Regions from separate parts of the Epilithonimonas sp. genome, predicted to be linked through region 1. Evidence: riboswitches for the same ligand, from Rfam matches in the RefSeq annotation. Region 1 holds a riboswitch; each other region holds the start of a gene.
What was found. Region 1 has a riboswitch for cobalamin ahead of AC00Y6_RS01745 (TonB-dependent receptor plug domain-containing protein). Riboswitches for the same ligand answer to the same signal wherever they lie in the genome.

Region 1 (4,146 bases):
TGCTGACAAAATCCTGGTTAAAGTTATCCCGAAGGATAGATGAAGCTTTATCATCCTCGCTGAGAATCTTGCTTGGGACCTTATTTTTCTGAATATTCTTGAAGGTGGTCTCCCATTTTTTGATCAGCTGATTCATATCATTATGAAGTTCAGCCACTTTCTTTCCTTCTGCAACGGTTCTGATAATCACACCGAAACCTTCTGGACGAATACTTTCGATCAAAGTTTTCAGCCTTGTTTTTTCTTCCTGATTACTGACTTTTTTGGATACAGAAATCTTATTGTCAAAAGGAATTAATACCAGAAAACGTCCGGTAAGTGAAATCTGTGTAGAGATCCTTGGACCTTTTGTAGAGATCGGTTCTTTGGTGATTTGCAACAGGACAAGATCGCCTGCTGTAAGCACTTTATCAACCGTTCCCATCTTATTGATGTCTTTTTCTTTCTCAAAATTCTTGAGACTTGGCGTCTGTTGTTTTTTGGAAATGGTATTTTTCAGGAACTTCTGGTACGAGAGAAATTGCGGACCAAGATCCTGATAATGCAGAAAAGCATCCTTATCTGTGCCGATATTTACAAAAGCGGCATTAAGGTTAGGAGCCAGTTTTTTAATTTTTCCCAGAAACAAATCTCCTACTACAAATTCGGATTTTGTCTCCAGCTCATGGAGTTCGAAAAGGCGACCATCCTCCAATAAAGCGATTTTTGAAGCATCTCCCTCATTGGAAATAATCAGTTCTTTCTTCATAACTTCATAAAAGGTTTTATTAAGATTAGGTTGTAAATATAAAACAAAAATATAGTTGGCAAAAGACCAACTATATTTGTATGTATAAGACTTAGTAAGTGCAGAAAATTATTTCTTCTTATGTCTGTTTGCTCTTCTCCTTTTCTTTCTCTTGTGAGTTGCTACCTTGTGTCTTTTTCTTTTTTTTCCGCTTGGCATAATTTATATATTTTTATTATGGTTAATATTTAACTTATTATTTAACTGCAACTTTGGTTTTAACCTTTTCTACAAAAGTTTTTGAAGGTTTAAAAGCAGGGATGTTGTGAGCAGGGATCTCTATCGCCGTATTCTTAGATATGTTTCTACCGGTTTTAGCGGCTCTGGTTTTGATGATAAAAGAACCAAAACCTCTAAGGTATACGTTGTCCCCGTTATACATAGACGTTCTTATTTCCTGCATAAAAGCTTCGATAACCTTCTGTGTATCATTCTTTTCCACTCCCAGCTTGTTCGAGATGGTATTTACCAATTCTGCCTTTGTCATTTTCTAAAATTCTTTATATTTTTGGTGTGCAAATATAAAACATATTTTTGAAAACTAACAAACAAAATGCTGATTTTCTTCACATTGGAAAAAAGCTTATAAAGTGGTACGATCATAATGCCAGACCCCTCCCGTGGAGAGAAAATAGACTCCCTTATAATATATGGATCAGCGAAATTGTCTTGCAGCAGACCCAAGTGAAACAAGGCCTTGGACATTATCTTAGATTTATTGACCGTTTTCCCACAGTTAAAGCGCTTCATAACGCTACCGAAGATGAAGTTCTACTCTATTGGAAAGGCCTTGGCTATTACAGCAGAGCCATCAACCTGCATAAGGCAGCACATCAGATTGTAGAAGAATACGAGGGAGAATTCCCAAAAAATTACCATGAGATCCTCAACTTAAAAGGTGTTGGAAAATATACCGCGGCTGCCATTGCCAGCATCTGTTACGAGGAAAAGGTTCCGGCTGTGGATGGTAATTTCTACCGCGTCCTCTCAAGGATTTTTGCTGACAATTTTGACATTTCCAATTCGAAAGCGTTTCAATATTTTTCGGATTTAGCAATGCGCATGATGCCTGATGACAAACCAGGAGAGTTTAATCAGGCTATTATGGATCTGGGCTCCGAGATTTGCAAACCCAAAAACCCATTATGCCAAGACTGCCCCGTGAATGATGACTGTAACGCTTTCATCACTGGCACAATAACGGATTATCCAGTTAAAAGCAAGAAAGCAAAAGTCACGGATCTGAGTTTGAAATATTACTTCATCAAATTTCAAAACCAATTTCTCATCAAACAGAGAGGAAATGATTTTATCTGGAAGAAACTTTATGAATTTCCGACTTCGGTTCCGGCAGAATGGGAAGAATTAATTATCAATTCGAAAATCATCAATCACAAGCTGACACATAAAAATATGACGATAGAAATCAACACGATTGGACTGGAATCGAAAAAAGCTTTAGAAAAATTCGCTTCGGATAATCATTTCATAATCGTGAATGAAAAATTGGCGGATGAAAAATCTTTCCCAAAACCACTAGAAAATTATTACAAAAAAATCTCTATTCCCGAGACGGGAAAACTATCATTCTAAAACACCTTATGTTTTGTACAAAGTTGATTATATTTGCAAAGAATTTGGTTCCGGATTATTTTTCGGATTAAAATGGGAACGGAGTGCAATTCTCCGACTGTCCCCGCAACTGTAGATCGCAAAAAAAATGATTTTGTAACACAGCCATTGTCCACCACAGAAGGATGAGAAGGCACAAATCAGCGAAAGTCAGGAGACCTGCCAAATATTATTTTGAATAAAACGCTTTCGGAGGAAAAGCCTGATTCCATATGACTTGCTCATTTATATTTTCAGTTTATTTCTCCGGTTTTTTTATAAATTAAAGTTATCAATTAATGAACAAAACGTTATTTTTTGCGGGAGCAATGCTGTTGACCGGAGCCACGGTATATGCGCAACAAGCCGAAGAAACCCCTATAGAAGAGGTAACCATCGCCTCCAAAATGCCACAACAACTTTACAAAACTGGGAAAAACATTAAACTTTTCACAGAAAGAGATTTAGAGAACTTCAAAGGACAGACACTTAATGATGTGCTTGATCAGGTTGCGGGCTTCCAGATTGTAGGAAACTTCAACAATCAGTCGGAACCAAAATCTATGAAGATACGTGGTGGTAAAAGCGCCAATGTGCTAATTTTATTAGACGGAATCCCTCTAAAAGATGTTACAGGCAATGATTACACCGTCTCGGATCTGCGCCTTATTGCACTTGAAAATGTAGAAAGCATAGAAATCCTTAATGGTGCGTCATCCGTCCTATATGGCTCCAATGCTACTGTGTCCGTCATTGATATCAAAACAAAAAAAGACGCTCAAAAGAAAATTGAAGGACTTATCTCTGCAAGAGGCGGATCTTTCAACACGTTTGCCCAGAGTGGAAACCTAAAAGGAAAAATAAATAATTTCAGTTATCAGCTTAATGCCTTTAATGAAAAATCACAGGGCATATCTGCTGCCGAAGGCAATGAAAACTTTGACAAAGACGGCTGGGAGAAACAAAATCTATCTGCAAATCTTGGATATAATAATGGGACTTTCAACATCAACCTTTCCGGTGGATGGAACCACAACTTATACAAATATGATGCGGGAGCTTTTACAGACGGTTTATACAGGGGAAATGACAAACAGTTCTTTGGCGGGCTAAATGCCGGTTATAAATATAATAATGGGCAAATTGTATTTAACTCTCGACTGTCTGGGACAGACCGATTGGGGCAAAATTTTTACACTGGGCAATATAATGATCAGTTTTCCTATACCGGAAAAAATCTTTTCTCGGAGTTATATAATTTCTATAAAGTAAACGACTATTTCAACTTTACAGTTGGCTTACAATATGAGAATCAAAAAATGGGATCGCAATCTTTACCATGGGGCGCTTCTGCCATGCAGGACGTTCTTATAGAAAAGGATACAAAAATCAACAATTTTGATGCTTTTGCAAAATTCAACGTTAATTACAACGGATTTAATTTAGATGCAGGCGCCAGGATGACGGATAATTCTAAATTTGGTAATCACTGGGTTTACTCCATCAATCCTTACTATTTGGGCGGGAACGAAACTGTGTTTTTCAAAATAGGATATTCTTACGCTACGGCTTTTATTGCACCCACGCTTTATCAAAACTACGGATCTCTGCCATACATACTGCCGAATGCTGATCTAAAACCAGAAACCAACCAAAGCCACGAGATAGACTTAAGTATTGGTAACGCTTCAAAATCTTTTGTAATTAACGGTAGTCTTTTTCTAAGAAATGAGAAGGACGTTTTCGCC
Region 2 (4,146 bases), on a different contig from region 1:
TTGGACGGGAAACATCTCCGAAAATAATAGGCGGTTTTACACAACGGCTTCCGTAGCTCTGTACCCAACCGTTTTTTGTAAATGCAAAACCTTCCAATTGTTCACCAAAATATTCCACCATATCATTCCGTTCAAATTCTCCGTGAACCAAAACATCAATACCGATTTCTTCCTGCCAAGCCAAAGTCCGCTTGGTTTCTTCCTTCAGCAATCGGTCGTATTGCTCGGCCGTTAAATCGCCTTTTTTAAATTGGGCACGCCAGCTCCTTACTTCTTTGGTTTGTGGGAAAGATCCAATAGTGGTAGTGGGAAACAGAGGTAATCCCAGGATATTCTGTTGTGCTTTTCTTCTGGAGACAAAAGCATTTTTTCGTTGGGAATCTTTTTCAGTTGAAGATGAAATTCTTTGTTTAACTTTTTCGTTATGAATTAATTTTGAAGTTTTTCTGCTTGCCAACGCTTTTTTGTTTTCTTCAAATTCTTCTAAAATTTGTGAATCAGAAGTTCCATTTGCCAGCTCTTTTAAAACAAAAATTTCCTGCACTTTTTGCTTGGCAAAAGCGAGCCAGTCTTTTATTTCGGAATTTAAAGATGTTTCAAAATCCAGATCGCAAGGCGAATGCAAAAGTGAACAGGATGAGGAAATAAAAATTCGTTCTGAACCCAATTTTTCTTTTGCTTTTTGAATGAATTTTAAAGAATTCTCGAAATCATTTTTCCAGATATTTCTACCATCCACAATTCCGAGTGAAAGACTCAAATTTTCAGGAACGGCATTCAAAACATTGTCCAGTTGATCAGGATTTCTCACCAAATCAATGTGCAAAACATCAATCGGAAGTGATGTTGCCAAACTGATATTATCCTTTAAACCATCGAAATAGGTGGCGATAATGAATTTCAGTTTCGGAAATTTTTGGCGTATTTGATCATACACATACACAAAAGTTTCTCTGGCTTTTTCGGATAAATCTAAAGCAAGAAAAGGCTCATCAAACTGAATGTATTCGGCACCCTGTTCCTGCAACCGGGTCAAAATTTCTAGATAAACTGGTAAAAGGTTTTTTGCTAGGTCTAATCTGTCAAAACCTTCTTCTTTTTCTTTGCCAAGCAATAGATAGGTAACCAACCCAATCAAGACTGGTTTGGCCTGGATACCGGCCTGCCGTGCACCCTCAAATTCGTTGAAAATCTTGTTGGAACTCAGGCTAAATGTCTGATCCTTGTAAAATTCGGGAACGATGTAATGGTAATTGGTATCAAACCATTTGGTCATTTCCATGGCGGTGATGTCTAACCCGTTTTTCTGATACCCTCTTGCCATCGCAAAATACAAATCCATTTCATGTTGGACCTTCACTTCAATGTCGCGATAGCGTTTAGGAATGGCGCCCAGCGTGAGCGTCATATCCAGAACCTGGTCATAATAGGAAAAATCATTGCAGGGGATCAGGTCAATTCCTGCTTCCTTTTGGAGATTCCAGTTGTTGTTACAAATACTTCTTCCCACACCGAGAAGTTCTTCCAGTACAATTTGGCCCGACCAATAGTGCTCGCAGGCTCTTTTGAGTTCTCTTTTGCTACCAATACGCGGATAGCCAAGCAGGTGCGTTTGCATCTTCTTTAAACTTTTAAAAAATTAAACATTAACTCTAAAAGTGCTTTAGAATGCTTCGCAATGCTGACCGATAAAGAGTTGGAAAAAAATGATATACCGAAAAGACACAGTAATCCCATGAAAGGAAAAAGCGTCATTAATATATCATCGGTAAGACCAAAAGCTTCAAAATCGCGAAAGCATTGTCCATTCAGAATAGGCAGGTCTCCTGACTTGTAACAGTTTCTATCGTCCTTCCCATACGCCTTGGCGAACAGTGGACATTACTTGATAAAAACCTTTTGGGTGTTACTTACAGTTGCGCGACAGCTCGTGATTCTCACACGATTCCCTATTAATCTGCGTTAAGCAAAACCTCTTCTGTTGGATGAAGTATGATAAAGAACATTTACTTGCCAACAAATATAGGAATTAAGTTTTTTATATAAGATCCGACGTCACTTATGTCTAACGATTTATTAAAAGTAATAAAAACAGCAAAGCCTCAGCTCCTCCGTTACAAGACAATTTAACTGCCTATTTATTCACATCTGGCTGCGGATAGAAAAGGGCCATTTCTGCGTTCTAATTGTTTTTTACAGTTTATAGATTGCCTTCCTAAAGGCAAAGCCTGTATTACTACAGGCTTTGTTTAATTAATTGGTTTAATTTAGTATAATCAATTTGAGGATTGGCGCCGGTAAAGGTGGCAACCATAGCCCCTACAGCACTGGCAAAGTCCAAGGCATCATCCGGACTGTGTCCCGTTAGTAACTTTGCGGTGAGGCTTGCCAAAAATGAATCACCAGCTCCCACAGTGTCTGCGACAGTAACGGGATAACCGCCATGGCTGTAAATAACGCCGTCCCAAAGCAGGATTGAGCCATGTTTTCCAAGCGTAACACAGATGGCTGGGGTATTGGTTTTTTCTGAAATGAAATAAATATTCTCCTCTAGGTCATCAGACTTTAAACCAAGTTCTCCAGCTATCTCTAAAATCTCCTCGTCATTGAATTTGATAAAATCGGCCTTGTCCATCAGTTGTTGGAGGAGCTCTGTCTCATAAAATGGCTTTCTGAGATTTACATCAAAAACCTTAAACATGTTAGCATTAGAGTCGAGTAAAGCAAACAGCGTATCTCTAGATGCTTTATTTCGGGAGGCCAGGCTGCCGAAGAAAAATACATCAGCCTCTTTCACCGTATTTAGAATGGAATCATTAACACTGATAAAGTCCCATGCAGCAGGGAATTTGATTTCATATGTCGCAGACCCGCGGTCATTAAGGGAAACCTGAACCACTCCCGTTTCGTACTCTGATGTGGTCTGGATTCCGGAAGTGTTGAGGTGATTATCCCGGGTGTAATCTAGGATCGTTTGTCCGTCTTCATCGTTACCAATGGCACTGATCATAGCTACCGGGAAACCGAAAGAAGCTGTTCGGAGCGCAAGGTTGAGTGGTGCCCCGCCAATTTTTTTCTCAGATTCAAATACATCGAAAAGAACTTCTCCAAAACTGACAGCTTTAATAATCTTGTTATTGAACATTAATGAGGTATTTTTATATTGATATTTTTAAACGTACTTTCTGAAGAGCTAAAGATACTCCATTTTTGGTTAACAACTTGGTAAACTCTGTTACTGAAAGCAATTTTATCGTTAATATAAACCACGCATACATCATTGCTGATAAGTGCGGTCACATTATAAGTGTTGCCTGCAATGGCCGTAATGGGATAGGTATTGGCCAACGTTTCTGCTCCATCGTTCAGGATATAGGCGGCAATTCTTTTTTGACCAGGTTCTAGCGAAATTTTTACGCCACTGCCAGCCTTGCTGTCATGTGAAAGGATAAAACCTGATTGGCCCGAGCTAGTATCCAATGTAAAGCTAATCTGTTCTGCTTTTTGAAGTTTACCAAATGTCACCTGAGAATTGGCACCCAGATTAAAACTGTTTCCGCTTTGGCTGGCATTGCCTGTTATTTGATCTACAGTCAAGTCTGCTGCTTTTGAAAATACATTCTGCGCGCTGGCGATCGGTTTTACTGCAAGTGTACCGTCAGTATTTTGTACCAGCTTGTGCGCGACAAGGTTTCCTGCCCAGTCTTTTCCTCCGGTATTATTCTCAGGAACTTTTCTGGCTGTCCAGCCCACAAGGTAACGGTCTGTATTGTCTGCCACAGTTTTTGCGGCATACAGGTAAGAACCATCCAAACGGTCAACTGCAGGAGTAGTCCATGGTCCGTTGGGCGAGCTCGCTATTCGGTATCGGGTTCCGGTATTGTCGCTCCAATTTTCTGAGAATATCAGATACCAGTAGTTACCCATTTTAAAAATATCTGGGCATTCCATCATCAAGTAATTTTCGGAAGCTGTTGTCGTGTAGAGAGGACCTTCCGGCGTCCAGTTTCCTGCCTCTGGATTGTTGGTCGTAAACTTAAGCAAAACAGCTTTGCGGGAAGAGGTTTGTGTAGATACCAGCATCCAGTACTTTCCGTCTTCGGTATTGAAGAAAACGTGTGGATCACGGAAGTCATAATCGTAATA
Region 3 (4,146 bases), on a different contig from region 1:
GGGTAAAAGGTATGTTAACAGGTCCCGTTACAATTCTGCAATGGTCTTTCGTTCGTGATGACCAGCCGCGCTCAGAAACCTGCCAGCAAATTGCCTTTGCCATTCGCGATGAAGTTGAGGATCTGGAAAAAGCAGGCATCAAAATCATTCAGATCGATGAACCCGCGATTCGCGAAGGATTGCCACTTAGAAAAGCAGAATGGCAGAATTATCTGAAATGGGCGGTAGAAAGTTTCCGTATTTCAGCAAGCGGCGTGGAAGATTCTACTCAGATTCATACACACATGTGTTATTCGGAATTCAATGATATTATCCAAAATATAGCCGATATGGATGCCGATGTCATCACGATTGAATGTTCGCGCTCTCAAATGGAACTACTAAGTGCTTTTGCTGATTTCAAATATCCAAACGAGATTGGTCCTGGTGTTTATGATATTCACTCGCCGAGGGTCCCGTCCCAAGAAGAGATGACTGATTTGTTAAGAAAAGCCGAACATGTAATACCCGCTGACCAGCTTTGGGTGAATCCTGATTGCGGATTGAAAACCAGACACTGGGAAGAAACCGAAAAAGCATTGATTGCCATGGTTGCCGCGGCAAAGGAAGCGCGGTCGCACTACGTGAAAGCGGAAAACCTGAACAATCAAGTGCATTAAGATTTGCCTCAACACGAAGAAAAATACTGCCCAAGATGCCACACCGCTTTTGAATGTAAAGCCGGTTCGATTATGCTTTGCCAATGTTCCACTATACGACTAACGCATGAAGAACTTGAGTTTATCCAGTTGCAATACGAGGACTGTCTTTGTGCCCAATGCATGAAGGAACTGAAAGCAGTCTATCACCGGCAGCTATTACAGGATAAAATGAAGCGCATTTTGGGTCTATTTTATAAATCTTAACCGCTACTATTAACATCACCTCGCAGGTCTCGAAAACCTGTGAGGTTTATCCAAACCCAAAAACAATGACAACAGAAGAAAAAATACAACAATCAGAAACCCGGATATTTAAAGCCGTATTTCCCAATACCACCAATCATTATGACACGCTTTTTGGCGGAACTGCCATGCAGATGATGGATGAGGTAGCGTTTATCACCGCCACGCGATTTACCCGGCAAACCGTAGTTACCGTCAGCAGTGACAAAATCGATTTTAAAAAGCCCATTCCAGCGGGAACCATTATAGAACTCATTGGCCGTATCACCCATATCGGGACAAAAAGCCTGAAAGTAAGCGTTGAAATTTTTATTGAGCAAATGTACTCGGAGCACCGCGAAAAAGCAGTTCATGGCGACTTCACTTTTGTGGCCATTGACGAAAATAAACAACCCGTTGCCGTTTGCCATCTTTAAAAAAATCAGCAACAATTATGGTGAAGACGATCCCTTAGACAGAAAGTTGAAGATTGGTCTCTTGCGAAGAACGACCAGCTTTTAATACCTCGATTTTTATCCCAATTATTTTATCTATATTTGCTGCCATCTGGTGCGCCGTAACAAGCACTTAAAAGGGAATCCGGTGAAAATCCGGGACAGACCCGCTGCTGTAAGCTTCGTAAAAGGTTTTTGAAAATTATATCCACTGTTTTTTAATGGGAAGGATTTCAAAAATGAAGTAAGTCAGAAGACCTGCCAGGCCATTTTAACGTTTGACGCTTTCGTGGAATAAAGCTTAGGACAACAATGATTCTGTGCAGCCTGTATTGCGCTTTGTCATTGCTTTCTTATCTCCATTAGCGTCATCATTATTCGACAGAGCTAATGGTGACACAATTCTTTTTCCGGATTTATAAAGCCGTTGTTGCAATATTTGTGACCACTTCATCCTTATGTTTTTCCCAGTCAAAAGACACGATAAAGGAACGACAAATTTTCCCGGTCAGCGTTTACAAAAAGAATTTTAAAGAAATTCTACCTGCACAGACCTTGTCTGGTGAAGAATTACAAAAACTCAACAGCCATTCTGTTGCCGATGCACTTCGTTATTTCTCGGGTATCCAGATCAAAGATTATGGCGGAATTGGCGGTCTAAAAACCATTAATATCAGAAGTATGGGCAGCCAGCATGTGGGCGTTTTCTATGATGGAATACAGTTGGGCAATGCCCAGAACGGGCTGGTAGATTTAGGGCGTTTTTCGTTGGATGATATGGAGGCCATATCATTGTATAACGGGCAAAAATCTGATATTTTCCAACCTGCCAAGGACTTTGGCTCTTCCGGTTCGATTTATCTACAGCCAAAAGTTCCTTCTTTTAAAAATAAGCGAAAAACCAATCTTACGTTACGGCTTAAAAATTCCTCTATTGAACTTTTCAACCCTTCCTTCCGGCTAGAGCAGAAGATTTCGGAAGCGGTTTCAGCGAGTTTCAGTTCAGAATTCATACAGAGTAACGGCGTTTACAAATACCGTTACTATAAAAAATACCCCGATGGCGAAATTGCTAATGATACGATAGCCAAAAGGTTCGACTCCGATATCAAAGCCAAACGGTTTGAAACCACACTTTATGGCACACTGAACAACGGCAGCTGGAATGTTCGTGGATATGGCTATATTTCGGATAGAGGAATTCCTGCACCTGTTGTTAATAACGGATTTGGAGAAAAAGGCCAACGAATGAGAGACGAGAACTATTTTGTTCAGGCCAATTTTGTAAAAAAAATATTCCCAAAATTAGAAACACAGTTTAAAGCGAAATTTGCTTACGATTATACCCGTTTTATGGACACCGTTAAAAGCTCCAGGGTTTTGCGTGTCGATAATTCTTATATCCAAAGGGAAGTTTATCTCTCCTCTTCCAACCTCTACTCTATCACGCCAAACTGGGATTTGAGTGCCAATGCAGATTTCCAGTATAATAACCTGGATGCGTACGGAACGGGGATTTATAATTTTTCTTTTCCTGTAAGATATACATCTTTACTCGCTTTGGCGACAACTTACCAATGGAAACGACTGAAATTTTTGGGAAGCGTATTGGGGACTTTTGTTACAGAAGACGTGGCAATGAATACCAAGTCGCCAGATAAAAATGAATGGACACCTGCTGTTTTTTTGAGTTATCAGCTTTCCAAAGATTTTACTTTAAGGGCATTCTATAAAAATATGTTCAGGATGCCGACCTTCAATGATCTGTATTACACGATTATTGGAAACACCGCCCTGAAACCAGAATATGCCAAGCAATACAATTTTGGTTTCACGTATCAGAAATTTTACAACCACTCTATTTTTAAAGGGTTTTATGCCAAAGTAGATGGTTACTTTAACAAAGTTAAAGACAAGATTATCGCTGCCCCGAACGGCAGTATGTTCCGATGGACAATGATTAACCTGGGGCAGGTAGAAATTATCGGGACAGATGTGAATGTACAGGCAGAACTGGATTTGGGAAAAGTAAAACTAAAGCCTTTATTGAGTTATACCTACCAAAGCGCCCAGGATTTTACGGACCGGGGCGAGTCTTATTTTGGACATCAAATCCCTTACACACCGTGGCATTCCGGGACTTTTTCATTAATGTCGGATTATAAAGACTGGTCTTTCAATTACAGCTTTGTTTACGTGGGTGAGCGTTATGATGTTAATCAAAACAATATCGCGGTCAACTATGTACAACCTTGGTACACGCACGATCTATCGGTTCAGAAAAAAATCAACTGGAAAGACCACCAGTTTAGGGTTAGTCTAGAAGCTAACAACATCCTGAATCAATATTATGACGTGGTTCTTAATTATCCGATGCCAGGCCGAAATTTCAAACTCATTTTAAGTTTTAATTTATGAGAATAACGAAGTCTATCATATTGCCGTTAATGCTGTTGTTTCTGGTTTCATGCCGCACGGATGATATCATCCCGAGAGAAGAAACCGTTGCTGGGCTTACTCCGCCTGAAAATACAGCAATTAAAGGTTTTTACCTTCTGAACGAAGGCAATATGGGCACCAATAAATGTACGCTAGATTTCTTTGATTATACCACTGGTACATACCACAGGAATATCTATGCAGAAATTAATCCCGAGGTGGTAAAAGAGCTTGGCGATGTGGGTAATGATATCAAAATCTACGGCAGCAAAATGTATGTGGTAGTGAATGTCTCCAACAAAATTGAAGTGTTAGATGCCAAAACTGCT

Region 2: it holds a riboswitch for cobalamin, as region 1 does, so the genes downstream of both, metE (5-methyltetrahydropteroyltriglutamate--homocysteine S-methyltransferase) here and AC00Y6_RS01745 (TonB-dependent receptor plug domain-containing protein) in region 1, are expected to answer to the same signal.
Region 3: it holds a riboswitch for cobalamin, as region 1 does, so the genes downstream of both, AC00Y6_RS05345 (TonB-dependent receptor plug domain-containing protein) here and AC00Y6_RS01745 (TonB-dependent receptor plug domain-containing protein) in region 1, are expected to answer to the same signal.

The regions. Positions count from the first base shown of each region.
Region 1 covers NZ_JBWEYV010000001.1:402,683-406,828, forward strand. The annotation lists gene AC00Y6_RS01730 (Rne/Rng family ribonuclease) at 1-748, opposite strand, end outside; gene AC00Y6_RS01735 (HU family DNA-binding protein) at 984-1,274, opposite strand; gene mutY (A/G-specific adenine glycosylase) at 1,322-2,380, shown strand; cobalamin riboswitch at 2,409-2,600, shown strand; gene AC00Y6_RS01745 (TonB-dependent receptor plug domain-containing protein) at 2,698-4,146, shown strand, end outside.
Region 2 covers NZ_JBWEYV010000005.1:63,036-67,181, reverse strand. The annotation lists gene metE (5-methyltetrahydropteroyltriglutamate--homocysteine S-methyltransferase) at 1-1,618, opposite strand, end outside; cobalamin riboswitch at 1,800-1,992, opposite strand; gene AC00Y6_RS05325 (carbohydrate kinase family protein) at 2,237-3,145, opposite strand; gene AC00Y6_RS05320 (glycoside hydrolase domain-containing protein) at 3,145-4,146, opposite strand, start outside.
Region 3 covers NZ_JBWEYV010000005.1:67,233-71,378, forward strand. The annotation lists gene metE (5-methyltetrahydropteroyltriglutamate--homocysteine S-methyltransferase) at 1-659, shown strand, start outside; gene AC00Y6_RS05335 (cysteine-rich CWC family protein) at 663-905, shown strand; gene AC00Y6_RS05340 (acyl-CoA thioesterase) at 971-1,360, shown strand; cobalamin riboswitch at 1,475-1,658, shown strand; gene AC00Y6_RS05345 (TonB-dependent receptor plug domain-containing protein) at 1,769-3,796, shown strand; gene AC00Y6_RS05350 (YncE family protein) at 3,793-4,146, shown strand, end outside.